2 linked regions of the Desulfomonile tiedjei DSM 6799 genome follow. The protein of the gene in region 1 binds, or shares a complex with, the protein of each later gene. Links are inferred from orthologs where the notes say so. Each region holds a gene or a part of one and is shown on either strand. Other genes may lie near its edges.

What was found.
Region 2: the proteins of tig (region 1) and rpsG are in contact, whole or in part, in a crystal structure (PDB 3GTY), measured with the Thermotoga maritima proteins. The link is inferred for Desulfomonile tiedjei DSM 6799 from one-to-one orthologs. Residues at the interface, in WP_004081061.1 of Thermotoga maritima: Glu122, Val124, Val129, Leu130, Tyr133, Glu188, Gly259, Ile262, Tyr263, Glu266, Ser270, Glu273, Gln274, Glu277, Arg308, Gln311, Ile312, Ser315, Tyr316, Glu325, Arg329, Arg336, Leu363, Phe366, Trp367, Arg373, Leu377, Arg381, Leu384, Glu387; in WP_004081843.1 of Thermotoga maritima: Lys34, Lys52, Lys55, Glu59, Arg62, Gln63, Glu66, Asn67, Lys69, Val71, Arg95, Ala109, Lys110, Lys111, Gly112, Arg113, Pro114, Glu117, Glu121, Ile124, Ala125, Tyr127, Asn128, Asn129, Thr130, Gly131, Lys135, Asp139, Arg142, Met143.

The regions. Positions count from the first base shown.
Region 1 is NC_018025.1:273,761-276,624, reverse strand. It holds tig (trigger factor), read left to right. Parts: upstream 1-700; coding sequence 701-2,029; downstream 2,030-2,864. Other genes in the region: clpX (ATP-dependent Clp protease ATP-binding subunit ClpX), read left to right, coding at 2,721-2,864; clpP (ATP-dependent Clp endopeptidase proteolytic subunit ClpP), read left to right, coding at 2,033-2,626; DESTI_RS01125 (glycosyltransferase family 2 protein), read right to left, coding at 1-354. UniProt on the Bacillus subtilis protein: Involved in protein export. Acts as a chaperone by maintaining the newly synthesized protein in an open conformation. Functions as a peptidyl-prolyl cis-trans isomerase.
Region 2 is NC_018025.1:6,068,407-6,076,383, reverse strand. Bases 5,067-7,977 are described here. They hold rpsG (30S ribosomal protein S7), read right to left. Parts: upstream 6,802-7,977; coding sequence 6,331-6,801; downstream 5,067-6,330. Other genes in these bases: rpsL (30S ribosomal protein S12), read right to left, coding at 7,043-7,414; fusA (elongation factor G), read right to left, coding at 5,067-6,307. In the rest of the region: rpsS (30S ribosomal protein S19), read right to left, coding at 1-257; rplB (50S ribosomal protein L2), read right to left, coding at 262-1,086; DESTI_RS26115 (50S ribosomal protein L23), read right to left, coding at 1,149-1,439; rplD (50S ribosomal protein L4), read right to left, coding at 1,439-2,065; rplC (50S ribosomal protein L3), read right to left, coding at 2,065-2,664; rpsJ (30S ribosomal protein S10), read right to left, coding at 2,687-2,995; tuf (elongation factor Tu), read right to left, coding at 3,034-4,227; more of fusA, read right to left, coding at 4,208-5,066.

The DNA.
Region 1 (2,864 bases):
CATTTCGCCAATGAGTTCGGGTGGATCCTGGAGATCTGCATCAATGATCACGCAAGCGTCTCCTACGGCGTGATCCAGCCCTGCGATGAGAGAAAGAGGCTTTCCTATCCTCCGGGAAAAAGTGAGAAGCCGAATCGGATTCCCCTGGGCAATAAGGTCCATAATGACTTCGCGAGTCCGATCGGGGCTCGGGTCCAGGGCAAACACAATTTCCCACAGATAACCCAGAGGAGCCATGACTTGCCCTATTCTGTCCACGAGAGGCACTACATTCTTTTCTTCCCTGTAAAGGGGAATCACAATGCTTATAACAGGAGACTGCGGTTGAAATTTGGATGATTGCACTTCAGACATCTCACACTGCTTTGTGTAGATCGCATCCGATACTCGGATGGCTCTGAATCGTCGGTTGCTGCAAAAAAAGGAATCATACGATTCCCAAATCTGGACGCCCTGAGTTCGGCGCATTATACTACAAGAAGATTACGAGATTGTTTCTATAGCAAATAATGGCGTGTCTGTTCAACCAGAACCGAGGGTGCTATAGTATGTTCCATTGGCTTCCCTTTTGGGGATGTTTGCCGTATAATGCGGCAACTGGATTGATGGGGACGGCTTTTTCAGCCGCCTCTTAAATGCATATTACCGAATAAAAAACTCGGGGTTTATTGACTTCTACCCAGTGAGTGAAAGAGGGCAGATGAGGAACATTCAGATTGAAAGCATCAGCGATATCAAGAAAAAGGTGACGGTCGAGATTCCTGAAGAAGAAGTCCAGACTATGCTCGATAATCAGTACCGTGATCTGAAGAAGACGGTGCAAATCAAAGGGTTTCGGAAAGGCAAAGTGCCTCTGAATATTATCCGGAGCTATTTCAGGGATCAAGTACAAGCTGACACAGTTCGGAAGATTGTAGAAGATACTTTGCAGCCCGGTCTGGATGAGCAGAAGATTGTACCCATATCTGTCCTGAGTATCGACCCGGAGACAATTGAAGTGGGAAAACCCTTCAAATACACGGCTGAAATCGAAGTTCCACCGCCTCTGGAACCTGTGGGCTATAAGGGACTCAAGCTCAAGAACATCGTGCGTGAACTCAAAGAAAAGGACGTGAACGAACGACTGGAGAATCTCAGGGAGCGAAATGCAACATTGGCTCCCATTGCCGAAGATACAGGAGTAAAAACGGGCGACCAGGTCACCATAGATGTGGATGCCACTTCGGATGGTGAGGCGATCCCTGCCCTTTCCGTTACGGATTACCTCACAGAGATGGGTCGCAACTTTTACCTTCCGGATTTCGACAAATATTTTGAAGGCATGAAGGTTGACGAGACCCGAGAATTCACGGTGGATCTGCCGGAGGACTTTCAAAGGAAGAGTCTGGCAGGCAAGAAAGTTTCTTTCAGGGTTACCGTGAAAGAGGCAAAAGAGAGAAAAGTCCCGGAACTCGACGATGATTTCGCAAAAGATCTCGGGCTCGATTCTCTTGAAGTTTTGCTCAAAGAAGTCCGAGAAGACATAGAGAAAACAAACGAGAACCAATCGAAGAAAGAAGTGGAAGAGCAAATCGTCGATGCTCTTGTACAGGCGAACTCCTTTGAGGTTCCGGACACTATGGTCGAAAGCCAGATCGACAATCTTCTGAATCAGACGATGTACAACCTGGCAGCCCACGGATTGGATCCCAGGAAGATGCCTCCCCCTACAGAGGCACAACGAAATCAGATCCGACCGGCGGCAGAGCGCCATGTGCGTACGGGCTTGTTGTTGAAAGCCATTGCTGAAACGGAACAGATGACCGTCAGTGACGAGGAACTCGATGAAGGGATAAAAGAAAGGGCAGAGAACCTGGGAATGTCCGTAGACTACTTGCGGGATCAGCTTGATGCAAGCAAGGCCCTGGAAGATATGCGGTTCTCGTTACTTCAGGAGAAAGTATTTTCGTTCATCCGGGAGAATGCAGAAATAACAGAGGAAAAACTGCAGGAAACGGAAGCTGCTCAAACGGAAAATAAGGAAGAATAGCTCATGTTAGTACCTATTGTAGTTGAACAAACGAGTCGTGGTGAAAGGTCGTATGATATCTATTCCAGGCTGCTGAAAGAGAGGATAGTATTTCTGGGGACGGGAGTAGACGATTATGTTGCCAACTTGATTATAGCCCAGCTTCTCTTCCTGGAAAGCGAGGAGCCCGACAAAGACATCAACTTTTACATCAACTCGCCGGGCGGAATCGTGACATCAGGACTGGCCATATACGATACCATGCAGTACATTAAACCTGACATCCAGACGATCTGCATCGGTCAAGCGGCCAGCATGGGAGCCTTATTGCTTGCGGCTGGAACCCATGGCAAGCGTTATGCGCTGCCTCATGCACGGATATTGATCCATCAGCCCATGGGCGGATTTCAGGGACAGGCAACGGATATCGAGATACATGCCAGAGAGATTCTTCGGATGCGGAGCGAACTCAACGATATCCTGGTTAAACACACCGGACAACCTAGGGAGAGAATCGAAGCGGATACGGAGAGAGACTATTTCATGAGCGGACAAGAGGCAGCGACATACGGAATTGTAGATCATGTAATAACTCAACGAGAGTTGTCGGGAGTCTAGTTAGCATCCAACTGAGGCAGCGTTTTACTGTTGCATTCGGGGATGAAGAAAATTCAGCGGTTGCCTGCGAAGACCGAGGTCCAAGGAGGAATTCATGGCGGGCAGAAAAGGTAATTTTTCTTCTCTTTATTGTTCATTCTGCGGCAAGAGCCAGGATGAGGTTCGCAAACTCATTGCCGGGCCGACAGTGTACATTTGTGATGAGTGTATTGAGTTGTGTAATGAAATTATTGCCGAA
Region 2 (7,977 bases), 5.8 Mb from region 1 along the record:
TCTCCCGCATGGCCGTGGAAGGTGCGGCTGGGAGAGAACTCCCCGAGCTTATGCCCGACCATATTCTCGGTGACGAAAACCGGGATGAATTTCTTGCCGTTATGCACCGCAAAGGTGAGGCCCACCATATCGGGAATAATGGTCGAGCGCCGGGACCAGGTCTGGATCACTTTGCGTGAACCCGTGTCCTTTGCCTGCATCACTTTTCTCAACACGTGATCGTCCACAAATGGACCTTTGTGCACCGAACGGGGCATTGAACTACTTCCTTCGCTTGACTATGTATTTGTCAGAGTCTTTTTGTCTTTTTCGAGTCTTGTACCCTTTAGTAGGCACACCCCAGGGCGTAACGGGATGCCGACCGCCGGATGTTCTACCCTCACCGCCGCCGTGCGGATGATCCACAGGGTTCATGACGACGCCTCGAACCTTGGGTCTTCTTCCAAGTCTGCGGGTACGGCCCGCCTTTCCGAGGGAGATGTTCTCGTGATCCAGGTTGCCGACCTGCCCGATTGTCGCTCTGCAACGATCGATGATCGACCGGACTTCACCTGAGGGAAGTTTTAACTGGACATACCCTTGATCTTTGGCCATGAGCTGCCCGTAAGTCCCCGCGGATCGAATAATCTGTCCGCCTTTGCCGATCTTCATTTCCACATTGTGGACCATCGTCCCCAAAGGAATATTCTTGAGCGGCATACAGTTTCCAGGTCGAATGTCGACGCGATCGCCTGCAAGAATGGTTTCGCCCACCTTCAGGCCGTCAGGCCAGAGAATATAGGCTTTTTCGCCGTCAAGGTAACTTATCAGGGCAATTCGGGCACTCCGATTCGGGTCGTATTCCACACTCACGACTTTACCGGGAACATCTACCTTGTCCCTGCGAAAATCAATGATGCGAAATCGTCTTTTGTGACCGCCGCCGCGATGCCGTGCAGTCAGCCTTCCGTAATTGTTTCGGCCGCCCTTTTTTCTCGCTCCCGTGGTCAGTGACTTCTGGGGTTCGTCCGTAGTGATCTCGTCGAAACTGAACCCGGTCTGGAATCTGATTCCCGGAGATGTCGGCTTATATTTCTTGATGGCCATTTTGATCCAGTCCTCAATTCTTTTCTCGATCGAGTGAGCGCCTTATGGTTGCGTGCCCGATCTTAAACACCTTCAAAGAACTCTACGCGGTCTCCCTCTTTTAGAGTCACTATGGCTTTTTTCCAGTGCTTACGTCTGCCGACCGTACGGCCGAGTCTCTTGCGTTTTCCGAGTCGGTTCTGCGTGCGAACCGAAAGCACCGTCACTTTGAACAGCTTTTCAACTGCTTTCTTGATCTCCGACTTGTTCGAGCCGGGATGCACTTCAAAGATCAGTTGATTGTTGTCGTCTTTAAGTCCGGAGCCCTTCTCGGTAATGATCGGCCTGCGAATGATTGCGTATTCTTCCAGCATTATCCCAACCTCTCATGGATTTTGGGCACCGCGTCCTGGAGTAATACCAGCCTGTCGTACCTGAGCAAGTCGTACACGTTGAGCCCTTCTGTCGGCAAGATCATGACATGATAAAGATTACGAGAAGACCTCGACAGTGTTTCATCCTTTTCGGAGGTTACGAACAGCGTTTTTCCAGTATCAAGCCCCATGGCCTTTACGGTCTCAAGGAAGAGCTTGGTCTTCGGCGATTCCAGTTCGATCTTATCAACTACAAAGAGGTTGTTGTCTCTGAGTCTCGAGCTCAGGACGGACCGCAAAGCCTCTTTTCTCACCTTCTTTGGGAGTGAAAAGGCGTACGAACGGGGATGGGGACCGAATACCGTTCCACCACCAACCCACACGGGAGAACGATTGGTGCCTGCCCGTGCACGACCGGTACCTTTTTGCCGCCAGGGCTTCTTGCCGCCACCCGAGATTTGCCCACGGGTTTTTGTAGCCGCAGTACCGCAGCGGCGTTTGGCCTGCTGCCAGACCACCACCTGCTGCACGAGCTGATCGCGGGACTCCACATTGAATATGCGGTCATCCAGTTCGATAGTGTCGACCTTTACGCCTTTTTGGTTGATAACGTCTACCGAGGCCATTAGCGTTTCCTTATATATACGATCGTCCCTTTGGCTCCGGGTACCGGGCCTTTGAGAAAGATCAGGTTTTCGTCAGGCCTGACTTCCAAAACTCTTACGCTCGGAGCAGTGACTTTGGCCCCGCCAAGCCTTCCGGGAAGCCTTTTTCCTTTGAACACGCGGGAGGGCCATGCACACTGACCGACGGATCCGGGAATCCTGTGAGACCGGGAGCCGTGAGTCTCGCGTCCACCGCCAAAGTTCCAGCGTTTCATAACGCCCGCGAAACCTTTTCCTTTGCTCATCCCGACCACTTTGACTAAATCACCGGGAGTGAATATATCGGCTCGTACTTCCTGCCCGACTTCAATGGAATCTTCAGCGGAGAATTCCTTGATAATTCTGAACGGAGCGGTCCCGGCTTTCTTGAACTGCCCCAGGTCCGGCTTATTCATCCTGCTTTCCTTCACGGAGCCGAATCCGAGCTGAACCTTGGAGTTCTCTTTCTTCTGGATTACAGTGCAGGGGCCCGCCTCCACGACGGTGACTCCGATTGCCTGACCCGACTCGTCAAAGACCTGGACCATACCCAGTTTTTTTCCAATCATTCCGTTAACCATGTCCGTCTCCTCGACGTGCCGTCTAAGCCTTTATCTCCACATCCACTCCGGGAGAGAGATCCAGCTTCATCAGGGCATCCAGCGTTTGTTGGGTCGGTTCAAGGATGTCCAGCAGCCGCTTGTGAACACGAATCTCGAATTGCTCTCGAGACTTCTTGTCAATGTGCGGAGATCGAAGAACCGTGTATTTATGAATCCTTGTAGGAAGAGGTATCGGGCCGGCCACTTTTGCTCCGGTTCTCCATGCAGTGTCGACTATCTCAGCAGCCGATTGATCCAGCAGCTTGTGATCGTACGCCTTTAACCTGATCCGTATCTTGAGGGCTTGCATATCCATGGGTATAAAACCTCGCAGTCAACTTCAGGCTGCTACTCGATAATTTCCGAGATAACTCCTGCACCGACGGTTCGGCCGCCTTCCCGGATGGCGAAGCGGAGTTCTTTTTCCATTGCTATGGGAGTGATCAGTTTGCCTTCCAGGGATACGTTGTCACCGGGCATTACCATCTCTACGCCTTCCGGAAGCGTGATCACGCCGGTAACGTCTGTGGTACGGAAGTAAAACTGAGGCCGATAACCGTTGAAAAACGGAGTGTGGCGTCCACCTTCCTCTTTAGCCAGAATATAGGTCTCTGCCTTGAAGTGGGTGTGGGGAGTGATCGTTCCCGGATGGGCAACAACCTGGCCGCGTTCCACGTCGTCGCGTTTGATGCCACGAAGCAGCAAGCCTACATTGTCACCGGCCTCGCCCACATCCAGCACCTTACGGAACATTTCCACGCCCGTGCACACTGTCTTGCGGGTGTCGCGAATACCCACGATCTCTACTTCTTCGTTCACCTTTACCCGGCCTCGCTCCACTCGACCCGTCACCACCGTTCCACGTCCGGAGATGCTGAACACGTCCTCGACAGGCATAAGGAACGGTTTCTCAGTCTCGCGAATCGGTACAGGCACATACTCGTCAACCGCATTCATAAGCTCGATGATGCACTGAGCATCCGGATGCTTCGGATCGCCGGCCTCAAGGGCCTTCAAAGCGCTTCCACGGATGATCGGAATATCGTCACCGGGGAATTCGTACGAAGTCAGAAGCTCGCGGAGCTCAAGCTCTACCAGCTCGATCAGCTCCGGATCGTCTACCATGTCTACCTTGTTCAAAAACACTACTATATAGGGAACGCCGACCTGACGGGCCAAAAGGATGTGCTCTCGTGTCTGGGGCATTGGACCGTCATTGGCTCCAACAACCAGGATCGCTCCGTCCATCTGAGCGGCTCCGGTTATCATGTTCTTGATATAGTCTGCGTGGCCGGGGCAGTCCACGTGTGCATAGTGGCGCTTGTCCGTCTGATACTCCACGTGTGCAGTCGCTATCGTTATCCCGCGCTCCTTCTCTTCAGGAGCCTTGTCTATCTCCTCGAACGGTATGTACGAAGCCAGACCCTTCTTCGCTAGCACCCGCGTGATTGCCGCTGTTAGCGTGGTCTTGCCGTGGTCGATGTGTCCTATCGTTCCAACGTTTACGTGTGGCTTCGTTCGCTCAAATTTCGCCTTGCCCATGGGCTCCTCCAGATTGCTTAAACTCGGCGACCACCTTCTCCATGACGGACTGTGGCGCAGGTTCATAATGAGAAAATCGCATTGTAAATGTGGCCCGGCCTTGTGTGAGACTCCTCAGGTCCGTTGCGTATCCGAACATGCGGGCCAGCGGAACTCTTACACCAACGGTCTGGATTCCCGAGCGGCTTTCCATTCCCAGGATCTTCCCCCGCCTCGCGGTGAGGTTTCCAAGGACGTCGCCCAGAAATTCCCCCGGTGTAACCACTTCCACATCCATAATCGGTTCGAGAAGAATGCTTCGGCCCCGCTCACTAGCTTGCCTGAACGCCATAATCCCGGCCATCTTGAAGGCCATTTCCGAAGAATCTACCTCATGAAATTTGCCGTCGGTGAGGGTCACCTTCAGATCTACGACAGGGTAGCCAGCCAGGATCCCTGTTTCCATTGCAGTTCGCACACCCTCTTCAACGGGTTTGATAAATTCTTTCGGTATGACTCCGCCTGTAATTTTGTCGACAAATTCGAAGCCTGAACCTTCTTTGATCGGTTCGACTTCCAGGGTAACCTCTGCGAACTGCCCTTTTCCACCGGTCTGTTTCACGTGCCGATAATTCACGATAACCGGTTTGGTGAGGGTCTCTCGAAACGCCACCTGAGGCTCACCCACATTAGCTTCTACCTGAAACTCTCTCAATAACCGATCTACAACTATTTCGAGGTGAAGCTCGCCCATGCCCGATAGAATGGTCTGGCCGGTTTCTTTGTCGATCTTCACTTTCAAAGAAGGATCTTCCCTGAGAAGTCGACTAAGGGCACGGGACAGTTTGTCCGTTTCGTCTCTGGACTTCGGTTCAAGTGCTATGGAGATAACCGGCTCGGGAAATTCCATAGACTCCAAAAGCAACGGAGCATTTTCATCCGAGAGTGTGTCACCCGTCTTGGTGTACTTCAGACCGACCGCTGCAACGATGTCTCCTGCACGGGCTTCTTTGATCTCTTCACGTTGATTGGCATGCATTTGCACAATGCGGCCGATGCGTTCCTTCTTATCGGCATTCACGTTGAACACCGAGGAACCGGCGGTCACTTTTCCGGAGTAAACCCTCAGGAACGTCAGATTCCCCGTGTACGGATCGTTCATAATCTTGAATGCGAGAGCTGAGAAAGGACCTTCCACCTCACGTGACAGGGATTGTCCCTGGGCGTCCTTTCCTTCTACCGGAGGGACATCCATCGGAGACGGGAGGAATTCCACAACAGCGTCGAGAAGCTGTTGAATCCCCTTGTTCTTGAATGCTGCGCCCAAAAGCACGGGGGTAATTTTGAGGTCGAGCGTACCTTTCCGGATCGTTTTCTGAATTCGGTCCACCGGGATGTCAGTATCGCCTTCCAGGTAGCTCTCCAGCAGCTCGTCGTCCAATTCGCACACGCTCTCTACGAGCTGTTGCCTCGCGTTTTGAGCGTCATCCAGATATTCCGCCGGTATTTCCTGGGCAATGACTCTCATGCCCCTTGAATCATCGTCGAAAACCAGCGCCTTCATGGAGACCAGATCGATGACTCCCCGAAACCGATCCTCGGTCCCGAGTGGGATCTGCAAAAGGAGGGGATTGGTTCTCAATCTGGTCTTCAACATGTCTATCACTCTCAGATGGTCTGCACCTGACCGGTCCATTTTATTTATGAACGCGATCCTTGGAATTCCGTATCGGTCTGCTTGCTTCCAGACCGTTTCCGACTGCGGTTCGACTCCGCCTACTGCGCAGAATAGTGCGACAGCTCCGTCCAACACTCGAAGGGACCGTTCCACCTCAATGGTGAAATCTACGTGTCCCGGAGTATCGATTATGTTTATACGATGGTTCTTCCACTCACAGACTGTTGCAGCGGAAGTTATCGTAATGCCTCGCTCCTGTTCTTGTTCCATCCAGTCCATGACAGCCTGACCGTCGTGGACTTCTCCCATACGATGCGAAACTCCTGTGTAATAGAGAACCCTTTCCGTAGTTGTGGTCTTTCCCGCATCTATGTGTGCCATTATCCCGATATTTCGGGTTCGGTTCAGTGAATCTCCGCTCATTCGATCCGGTCTCTCCAGGACACCTACCACCTGTAGTGTGCAAACGCCTTATTGGCCTCTGCCATTTTGTGGGTGTCCTCTTTCTTTTTGACCGAACTCCCTTTGTTTCCCGCAGCATCCAGCAGTTCCGAGGCGAGTCTTTCATGCATACTCTTTTCGCCTCGACCTCTGGCGTATTGTATGATCCATCTGATAGCCAACGCCTGACGTCTTTCGGGTCTGATCTCCACAGGCACCTGATACGTGCTCCCGCCCACTCGACGAGACCGCACTTCCAGGACCGGCTTAACGTTGTCCACTGCTCGTTCGAACAATTTCAGAGGATCTTCATTGGCTCTTTTGGCCATAAGTTCAAAAGCGTCGTAGAGGATGCCCTCTGCGACAGATTTTTTGCCTTGCCACATAATCCCGTTTACGAACTTCGCAACGAGTTTGCTGTGATGTTTTGGATCCGGCAAAATATCCCTTTTCGGAACTTTTCCTTTTCTAGGCATGCATGCTGCTCCATCCGGGCTCGGCGGCCAAGTAACGTTTTCCAATATCCAGAACGGGCTGCACCGGGCAGCTTCCAAGTTGGAAAGGTTTAGGGGCTTTGGCGTTTCCGCTCGGTGATCTTGTCGATCCCCTCTAAACCTACCCCGCGTCTCCGCGGTTTACCTGGACCCGTTATATTTACGTAATCCCGAGGTTTTGGTCAGCGCTTTCGGTCTGACCGAATCCACACACAATCAGGGATTATTTCGGGCGTTTTGTTCCGTATTTTGATCTTCCCTGCTTACGGTCCTGCACCCCAAATGCGTCTTGAGCACCCCTAATAATATGGTAGCGAACACCAGGAAGGTCTTTAACTCTTCCCCCTCTTATAAGGACAACTGAGTGCTCCTGAAGGTTGTGACCGATACCGGGGATATAGGAGGTGACTTCGTATCCATTCGTGAGACGGACCCTTGCTACCTTACGCAACGCAGAGTTAGGTTTCTTGGGAGTGGTTGTGTACACTCTCACGCACACGCCTCTGCGCTGAGGGCAGTTGGTCAGTGCAGGGGCTGAGCTTTTCTTTCTCGGCCTTTCTCTTCCTTTTCTGACCAGTTGATTAATTGTCGGCATACGCGACTACCTCCAAATAGTATCCAGGCATTATGTTCAAATTATCCTCTTCTTGTCAAGCCTTTTTGTCTCGCACCGATTTGATTCACGGCAATGCGCCAGCAAAGGATTCGGGCCACTCTGCTGCCCGGTGCCGGTCAAATCAGCATTATAGCGATTGTTAAGAAAAAGACCTCAATTCAGTAGGGCCGGTCCGTCAAGAATCCCCCGAGGCCCATAGGCGCTAACTTTTCTGCAATTCTCTGTCCCGCAGGGACTAAAGAAAATAGCCGGTAATTGATTGCCGGGATTTTTACGCATCAGCCGTCCCTCCGGGACTCTAAAATCATTGAGCTTTTCCTTATCCGGCGATGAATCGCCGGCCTATTGTCAGTTGTTCCTCCAGAACAAACGACCCAAAATTCCATAACTTAGCGCCTATGCTCCCCAGCCCCCCTTTAGAAACGAGGGTCAAAGGCGGCGGCATCTATGCCCCCCTTTCGTAAAAGGGGCATTTTGATTCGGGCAGAATCTTTGACAACCGATATAAGGTCGCGAATTCATATGCGAATCTTCGACCGTCA